Regions from separate parts of the Methylotuvimicrobium sp. genome, predicted to be linked through region 2. Evidence: predicted binding sites of a transcription regulator. Region 2 holds the regulator's gene; each other region holds the start of a gene.
The links. Region 2 encodes HrcA, which represses chaperone genes, less so after heat shock. Its sites were predicted from a motif close to TNTTAGCACTCNNNNNNNNNGAGTGCTAANA; they were not measured.
Positions count from the first base shown of each region.

Region 1 (3,152 bases), on a different contig from region 2:
CACCTTTTCGCTACTTAACAAAAGAGTCGAAATTAACGTACTTCTTTTGGAGGTAAGAAAACGCCTGGGCAACAAGCACCCAAAACCAATACACGCGCATCAAATGTATTGGTATTATTGATGATGAAGGTCTGTAAGCTGTTTACACTATTTAATAGCATTTATTTCAACAAACAGGATGGACGGTTAGCTCCACCAGTGTAACCATTAGCAATCAATTACAGCCATCACCGCTTGAGGGGGCTAAGTTTATATGACCGGTAAATATTGCCAGTTGCATAGTTGCTGATGGAGCTAACCGTCACCCCTGTTTAACGTAATTTTTTTCAAAGCAGGTTCTTGTTATATCAATTCAATTGATGTGCCCAAAAGGCACAAAAAATCGACAATCTATTTATACCGCCGAAGCCACAGCGAATGCAGTTGATCTCCTTCGGAACCTAAGTTTTATATTTCTTAGGCACAACCGAATCCAGCTCTTCAGGAACAATCGCACCATTGCTGATTCGGTAAGCAGAATGGGGCACTATTTTTTCTCCAACCGGAAAACCTGCGCTGCTTTCTCTGGCAAAAGGTAGCACGACGGTTTTTCGACATCCTCCCAGGAGACAGCAAAGCCATCCAAAGCACTGTTTTTATAACGGGGTGAAGAGATTATTGCTAGCGTCCTTTCGGCAAGAACATTGTCAAGGGATTCAGATGTTGAAATAACGCCTGCTTTTCTATCAGGTATATTTTCCTTCATTATTTCAATAGCTTGATTTATGGATATCACTTTTTTACCCAGCGTTTTTCTTCATCATGTCCGCCACCCCACAGCATAGGGAAAGCATGCAAAAGTCCAGGGAAAAGTGCTTCCAAACTTTCCTGCGCACCTTTGGAACTTCCTGGTAAATTAATGATTAATGTTTTGTCGCATATGCCAGCCAGTTCGCGTGACAACATTGCATAAGGTGTGCGTTCTTTACCATGGCGGCGTATAGTCTCAGCCAGACCGGGTGCTTCTTTTTCGATGACTTTGGCCGTTGCTTCCGGAGTTATGTCCCTAGGGCCAAAACCCGTTCCACCGGTTGTAATTACCAGATCAAAATGTTCAGCTACTAGTTGCCGCAAGCGATTTGATATTTGGTCTGAATCATCGGGTAAAATTTCATAGACCGGAACCGAGAGGTCTTTATCTTCCAAAAATAGTTTGATGATTTTTCCAGACGTATCTTCGCGGTTTCCGGCATATGTTGAATCAGAAATAACAAGAACAGCCGATTTTAATGGTTCGGCAAAATATTCTTTAAAACTGCTTTTGCCTCCCTTTTTCTTAACCAGTTTTACATCGGAAAAAGAGATGTTTTCATCTAACGGTTTAAGCATATCATAGACGTTTAACAGCGCGCCCGTAACTGCAGCCATAGCTTCCATTTCAACACCGGTTTTCCAGATTGCTTTTACTTCCGCTGAAATTTTTATGGTGTCTTTGCCGATATCAAAACTTATACCCACCCAATCCAAAGGAAGAGTATGACAAAACACAATCCAGGCAGCAGCATTTTTCGCAGCGGTTATGCCTGCTGCCCGTGCAACCTGTAAAACATCTCCTTTGGGAACAGTTTTTTCAGTCACCCGTTTTATTGTTTCCGAATTAGCCGTTAAAATTCCTTCGGCTTTCGCATATCTTAATGTGCTGAATTTTGGACTAATATCGATCATTTTGTATTTTTAAACTATTATTTTGTTTTTGCATTTAATTGAATAAATTACCAGAAAAATTACATTTTCAACTGACCTTGCATTTTCCGATAAAAATGTTCTTAAAAGTTATTCCTGAACCCAGTGCACAGATTTATCTTCCATGATTTCTTTTTTCCAGATGGGAACTTTGTGTTTAATACCTTCAACAATCTGTTTCATCGCTTTAATACTTTCTTTACGATGCCCGGAAGAGCAAAAAACAAAAAGAGATAATTCTCCGGTTTTTACCAATCCGGTACTATGGTATATGTGCAGACAATTTAACGGCCATTGTTCAAAAGCTTCTTCACGAATTTTTGAAAACGCCTGGTTGGCCATGTCTTCATAAGCCGAGTATTCAATCCCGGCCACATGTTTCCCCACTTTTTCATCAGCACGTACCTGACCGAGAAAAATAGAATGGGCGCCTATATCATGTTTAGAGCTATGTTTTGCTATCTGCTCACCGATAAAAACCGGATCGATAGCTCCCTGGATAAAATAATTTCTGGCGTTCATGGTTCTATTTTTTTTCCTCTTTCAACCAGGCTACCAAACCGCCTGTAAGATTAAATACATTTTTAAGTGTTTGATGATTTGGCAGCATTCTAATTGCCCGGATGCTGTTGATTCCGTGGTCACAATAAAAAACAACCTGGCAATCGTTTTTCAATATGTTATGAATATTAGCCTGCAAATTATTTAGCGGGATGCGAATAGCATTCGGCAATTCCTCTTGGAATTCGGGTATCGAACGAACATCAATCAATTGTATTTTTTCGTTGTTTTGTAATTTTTTGTGCAGATCAACAGCGCTGATTTCATTTATTTTTTGCTGACTTGAACTGCAAAAACTTTCATAATCAAATGACTCAAAATCCGGGGCATTTTGCAAAGCCTGCTGCACAGCCTGTTCGTTTCGTTGAATGGAAAACAGCATTGTTTGATTGCTCAATGCATCGAACATCAAAACTTTTCCTGATAAAACTTCGCCTACTCCGCAGATCATTTTTATAACTTCGTTTGCCTGCAAATTACCGATAATTCCCGGAAGAACGCCAATGACACCATTTTGCGAACAATCTGGTGCTGTTTCGGGTGCCGGGGGGTTGGGAAACAGGCAGCGATAAGTTGGGCATTTATTGCCTTGATTATCTGTAAAATTTAATACACTCAACTGTCCCTGAAAGCGGTCTATTGATCCTGAAACAAAAGGTTTATCCAGGTAAACACAAAAATCGTTAATCAAATAACGGGTTGGAAAGTTGTCTGTAGCATCAACAACGACATCATATTGGGAAATCAAATCGACAGCATTTTCCGGAGACAATCTTTGAGTGTATGCCTTTAAAACAATATTGGGATTGAGATCCTTTAAACGATTTACTGCGGCTTCGGCTTTGAATTCTCCAACCTGTGAAAAGCCA
Region 1 covers NZ_JBNGHF010000002.1:183,145-186,296, forward strand. Annotated here, with positions in the region: gene ACRJJO_RS02255 (hypothetical protein) at 527-775, opposite strand; gene moaCB (bifunctional molybdenum cofactor biosynthesis protein MoaC/MoaB) at 772-1,704, opposite strand; gene ACRJJO_RS02265 (molybdenum cofactor biosynthesis protein MoaE) at 1,813-2,244, opposite strand; gene moeB (molybdopterin-synthase adenylyltransferase MoeB) at 2,249-3,152, opposite strand, start outside.
Region 1: moaCB (bifunctional molybdenum cofactor biosynthesis protein MoaC/MoaB) is a predicted target of HrcA. The motif match lies at 1,730-1,760, and genes of this name have one in related genera.

Region 2 (3,152 bases):
CAAAATAGGACCGCCCGCCGACAACGAATAAGCGGTCGAACCGGTCGGAGTCGAGACGATCATGCCGTCGGAACGCTGAGAATTTAGATAGATGCCGTTAATGCGCGTGACGATTTCTATCATACTGGGTGTTACCCATCGATGCACGACGACTTCGTTAACGGCAGTCTGCTCGCTAAAGACTCGGTGGTCGCGTATGATTTTGGTCCGTAATAAGTAACGTTTTTCCTCGCTATAATGGCCGGTTAAAATGTTATTGAGCTTAGGCAATAGTTCATAGGGCGAAATGTCGACCAAAAACCCGAGGCGTCCCAAATTGATCCCGACTAGTGGAATGTCGTATTGGGCGATTGCCCGCGCGGCAGATAAAAACGTACCGTCGCCACCAGCGGCGATAATCAGGTTGCAGCGCTGTCCGATAGTCTCGATGGCCGAGCTTTCAACGTCGGCGTCCGTTAAAAATTGAGCGCTCAAGCGGTCTACTATGACGGCATAGTCGTGCTGTTTAAGATAACGGTAAAGAATCGCTAAAGTTTCGGCAATTCCGGGGTCGCTGGCTTTACCGATAATGCCGATGGTTTTGAATGAGCTGTGCATTGTCATTAATTTAAGAAAGGATTTGATCGAATTATACTCAATAAGTCAAGGGGTGAGGTTTAAAAGGTGAAAGAAGAAAGGTCAAAGGTGCAAGCAGCAAGGGGAAAGATGAAAGGGGGTAGTCGAAAAAAGCTATTTTTAGCTAATTACTGTGTTCCCGCGTTTTAAACTCAAAAATATTTTTGAAATTGTTGGTGTTCATAGATTTTTAAGCGCCAGGCGCAGGGTGCGCGATGCGCACCCTGCGGCGCTCAAACTATCTTGGAATTTGTTGATGATCATAGGCTATAAAGCGCTAGTTATTTTCTCAAAATCCATAAAGCAGTCATTCTATCTGATATGAAAATCGGTAAATTTCGACACCCTAGGTATTTGGTCTGTGATGGGGGATGTTACGCGAGTTATGCTAAGTAGGTGTTTTTATTATATTTGCTGGTATTGACAAGCAGGGGGGGAGCTGCTAATTTGCGCCGCTGGCACTCGATGGGGTAGAGTGCTAATAAGATAGAGGGTTTAATGTGAATAATAATCAGGTGTTGAACGAAAGATCGCTGCAATTATTGAAAGCATTGGTTGAACGTTATATCCAAGACGGACAACCGGTAGGTTCGCGTGCATTATCTAAGGATACCGAATTAAAATTGAGTCCTGCAACGATTCGTAATGTCATGGCCGATCTGGAAGATATGGGATTAATTCGTTCTCCGCACACTAGTGCAGGCCGGGTGCCGACCGTGAGTGGCTATCGTTTGTTTATCGATTCGTTGCTCACGGTAAAGCCTCTGAACTCGGAAGAACTTAAACTCTTGCGCAAAAATTTAATTGCTAAAGATAACGTCAATGATGTCATCGGGATGGCATCGAGAATATTATCCGACGTCACGCGGATGGCCGGTGTCGTGACATTGCCCAAGCGCGAACTGGTCAGTTTACGCCATATCGAGTTTTTGCCGTTATCCAACACCCGCGTATTGGTCATTTTCGTGACTAATGAACAGGAAGTGCATAATAAAATCCTCCATACCTCAAAGCAATTTACGCCTGCACAATTGCAGCAAGCCGCCAATTATTTAAATTCCGTCTATTCCGGGTTAAGCCTAGCCGCAGTCAGAAAGGCCGTTCTGAAAGAGCTCAAAGACGCCCAAGAACAAATGAATAGGGAAATGTTGGATGCGGTGCAAATGGCTAAGTTGGCACTCGATCCCGAAAAGTCGGATGAAGATTATGTGTTAAGCGGCGAGACGAATCTAATGGGTTTTTCCGAATTATCGGACATGGAGAGGCTCAAGGAATTATTCGATGCTTTCAGTCAAAAGCGAGGTGTTATCCATCTACTTGATCAATGCTTAAATGCCGAAGGCGTACAAATTTTTATCGGTGAGGAGTCCGGTTATCACGCATTCGAACAATGCAGCCTGGTTACCGCACCGTACTCGATTAACGAACAAGTAGTCGGTGTTTTAGGCGTAATAGGACCCACCCGAATGGCTTATGAAAGAGTGATTCCTTTTGTCGATGTAACGGCAAAATTATTAGGCGCGGCCTTGAATCCCAAAACATAAGCCCCACATTTCTTGAAATAGAGTTTTTCCGTGGATACGGACCGTTTTTTATTTAAACCGGAGTTTAATAATGAGTAACGAGCAGGAGTTGCCGGAAAAGGCAGCGGACGAGCAAGCCGAGACTATTTTGGAGCAAAGCGCTGATGCGCAGCTAGATAACAATATAGACGAAAACAATCAGCCGCAGACGGCTGAAAAGGTCGATATCGAAGAGTTGTCGAAAAAGCTCGAAGAGGCCGAACAAAAGGCTACGGAAAATTGGGATAAAGTTCTGCGCATACAAGCGGAAATGGAAAATCTGAAAAGAAGAACCCAAAAGGATTTGGAAAACGCCCATAAGTTTGCGTTGGAAAATTTTGCCAAAGAGCTGTTGACTGTTGTCGATAGTTTAGAGCTTGGTTTGCAAGCCGCTATCGGTGATAGCCCGGAAGTACAAAAGTTTCGAGAAGGCAGCGAATTGACATTAAAACAATTCGAAGCCGTTTTTTCTAAATTCAATATTGAAGTGGTTAATCCGCTTGGGCAACCGTTTGATCCTGAGTTGCATCAGGCGATGGCTATGCAGCCATCTGCAGATGCCGAACCGAACTCGGTTATTAATGTATTTCAGAAAGGCTATGTATTGAATGGGCGCTTGTTGCGTCCGGCAATGGTTGTTGTCGCCAAAGCTGAAGACAATCCTCCGCAAGAAACACCAAAAATCGATGAACAGGCTTGAACACATTAAAACTGCCCCCATATCGTAATCGACTAATTTTTTAAATACACTCTCAAGTCTGGAGCAATCAATGGCTAAAATAATCGGAATAGATTTAGGAACCACGAATTCTTGCGTGGCTGTGCTCGAAAACGGCACCGCACGCGTCATCGAAAATAGCGAAGGCGCTAGAACCACGCCTTCAGTCATCGCTTTCACCAAGGATGACGAGGTGCTCGTCGGGCAATCGGCCAAGCGTCAGGCGGTAACCAATCCCGAAAACACACTGTTCGCAA
Region 2 covers NZ_JBNGHF010000018.1:65,278-68,429, forward strand. Annotated here, with positions in the region: gene ACRJJO_RS10955 (NAD(+) kinase) at 1-597, opposite strand, end outside; gene hrcA (heat-inducible transcriptional repressor HrcA) at 1,116-2,159, shown strand; gene grpE (nucleotide exchange factor GrpE) at 2,230-2,877, shown strand; gene dnaK (molecular chaperone DnaK) at 2,948-3,152, shown strand, end outside.

Region 3 (3,152 bases), on a different contig from region 2:
GCCTTGATCGCGGTTGAAAGAGACAAGCCGCTTGTCGTTGTGCTTCGATATGAACTTCGCGAACAGCAAACCGCCGAATATATCGCGTTATTGAATGCGGCAAGTCCCGATAGCAAAATAATTTTGATCGCACCTGAATTGACCGATCGCGAAGTCATCGATTGTTTGCTATCGGGGGCTCAAGGTTATTTACAGTTTACCGATTTGGCAAGATTTTTTAATAAGGCAGTCAAGGTGATTCGGGAAGGAGAGGCTTGGGTATCCCGCCGAATTATCTCGTTGATGTGGAAAAAAATTCAACATCCGGTGAAAAAAGTGCAATTCGGGTGATTTTATTCATCTATTTTCCGCAAGTAGGGCAGTTCGGGTTTTTTCTTAATTTCATGCTGTTCCATTCCATCGTCAAACCATCTAGTAATAATAATCGCCCGGTTAGCGTTTCGCCGGCGCCGGTAATTAACTTAATTGCCTCAAGCGCTTGAATGCAGCCAATAATGCCGGTAATTGGCGCAATAACGCCGTTGGTTGCGCAATTCTGCATCTCTTCCCCCGTGTCCGAGTACAAACAGTTGTAACATGGGCTGTCATGTAATCCCGGTGTAAAAACCGACACTTGGCCTTCAAATCTTATCGCGGCTCCGGATACCAATGGTGTTTGGTGTTTGACACAGGCGCGGTTAATCGCGAATCGCGTCGAAAAGTTATCGCTACAATCGAGGACGATATCGGCTTTTTCTACGGTTTTATCGAGCGCGATTCCGGTCAAGCGTTGCTTGAAAATATTAACCTGAGTATCCGGGTTTAATTTTTTTAAGGTCTTTTGGGTTGAAATTACTTTGTCCGTCCCAATATCGTCGGTGTAGTGAGCGATTTGTCGCTGTAGGTTCGAAAGGTCGACTGTGTCGTCATCGTAAATAGTGATTTGTCCGACACCGGCTGCCGCGAGATAAATGGAAGCCGGTGAACCAAGGCCGCCCGCACCGACGATCAAGACGTGTGCGCCAAGCAATTGTTGCTGGCCTTCGATATCGATTTGCGGCAGCATGATTTGCCGGCTGTAGCGTAATAGTTGGTCGTCTTTCATATTTTAGGATAAATATCAATTTAGGTGCGAATGATGCCAAAGAACTTGACAGACTGCAAAAGCTGATTATTATTAGCACTCATTACTAGCGAGTGCTAATAATCCACTTTATTGTTTATATCGATTAGGAGATATTGATGAAAATACGCCCTTTACACGACAGAGTAATTATCAAACGTGTTGAAGAAGAAACCAAAACCGCCGGCGGTATCGTACTGCCTGGTTCTGCCGCCGAAAAACCGAGTCAAGGTGAAGTTTTAGCGGTAGGAACCGGTAAAGCGCTCGACAACGGTCAAGTTCGCGCGTTAGAAGTTAAAGTCGGCGATAAAGTGTTATTTGGTAAATATTCAGGTAGCGAAGTCAAAATCGACGGTGAAGAAGTCGTTGTGATGCGCGAAGAAGACATCATGGCTGTTCTGAGCTAACGGACTCTTTTTAACTGATTAAGTATTTAACATTAACCACAGAATCTAGGAATAAACATGGCAGCAAAAGAAGTTAAATTCGGTAGTGACGCACGTACCCTGATGGTTGCAGGTGTCAATATTTTAGCGAATGCGGTAAAAGTCACTTTGGGTCCTAAAGGCCGTAATGCGGTTTTAGATAAAAGCTTCGGCGCACCGACCATCACCAAAGACGGCGTCTCGGTTGCGAAGGAAATCGAATTGAAGGATAAATTCGAAAATATGGGTGCGCAAATGGTTAAAGAAGTCGCGTCTCATACATCCGATGTTGCCGGTGACGGTACCACAACTGCGACCGTTCTGGCTCAATCCATCGTTAATGAAGGCTTGAAAGCAGTTGCAGCCGGTATGAACCCAATGGACTTGAAGCGGGGCATCGACTTAGCCGTGACTACGGCGGTTAAAGCCATCGAAGCGGCAGCAACCCCTTGCACAGACAGCAAAGCGATTGCGCAAGTCGGCACGATCTCGGCCAACTCCGATGAGTCGGTCGGTCAAATCATCGCCGAAGCGATGGAAAAAGTCGGTAAAGAAGGTGTCATCACCGTCGAAGAAGGTTCAGGTCTGGACAACCAACTCGATGTTGTCGAAGGGATGCAGTTCGATCGCGGTTACCTGTCTCCATACTTCATCAATAATCAAGACAGCATGAGCGCTGAATTAGAAAATCCGTTCATCCTGCTGTACGACAAAAAAATCTCCAACATCCGTGATTTGTTGCCGGTACTGGAAGGTGTTGCCAAATCAGGTCGTCCGTTGTTGATCGTTGCCGAAGACGTCGAAGGCGAAGCGCTGGCGACTCTGGTTGTCAACAATTTGCGAGGCATCGTTAAGGTCGCTGCGGTTAAAGCGCCTGGCTTCGGAGATCGTCGTAAAGCGATGCTTGAAGATATCGCGATTTTGACTGGCGGCACCGTGATTTCGGAAGAAGTCGGTCTGTCTTTGGAAAAAGCTGAATTGGATCTTTTGGGCACAGCGAAAAAAGTGCAAGTCACTAAAGACAATACTACGGTTATCGACGGTGCTGGCACAGATGAAAGCATCAAGGCACGGGTAGCACAAATCCGCAAGCAAGCCGATGATGCATCTTCCGACTATGATAAAGAAAAATTGCAAGAGCGTTTGGCTAAATTGGCCGGCGGTGTTGCAGTGATCAAAGTCGGCGCGGCGACTGAAGTCGAAATGAAAGAGAAAAAAGCGCGCGTTGAAGATGCGCTGCATTCTACTCGTGCTGCGGTTGAAGAAGGTGTGGTTGCCGGTGGTGGTACTGCACTGGTCCGCGCTTTGAAATCGCTGGAAGGTTTGAAAGGTTTGAATCACGATCAAGACGTCGGTGTCAATATTCTGCGTCGTGCAATGGAAGAACCTCTGCGCCAAATTGTCAAAAACGCGGGGGAAGAGTCTTCAGTCGTCTTGAATGAAGTTGCAAAAGGTACAGGTAACTATGGTTACAATGCAGCAACCGGCGAATACGGCGACATGATCGAGATGGGTATTTTGGACCCGGCGAAAGTGACTCGTTTCGCGCTACAAAATGCAGCATCTGTTGCGAGTCTGATGATCACCACTGAAGTGATGATCGCCGACGCACCAAGCGACGATAA
Region 3 covers NZ_JBNGHF010000049.1:21,401-24,552, forward strand. Annotated here, with positions in the region: gene ACRJJO_RS18065 (DNA-binding response regulator) at 1-330, shown strand, start outside; gene ACRJJO_RS18070 (HesA/MoeB/ThiF family protein) at 341-1,084, opposite strand; gene groES (co-chaperone GroES) at 1,222-1,509, shown strand; gene groL (chaperonin GroEL) at 1,567-3,152, shown strand, end outside.
Region 3: groES (co-chaperone GroES) is a predicted target of HrcA. The motif match lies at 1,155-1,185, and genes of this name have one in related genera.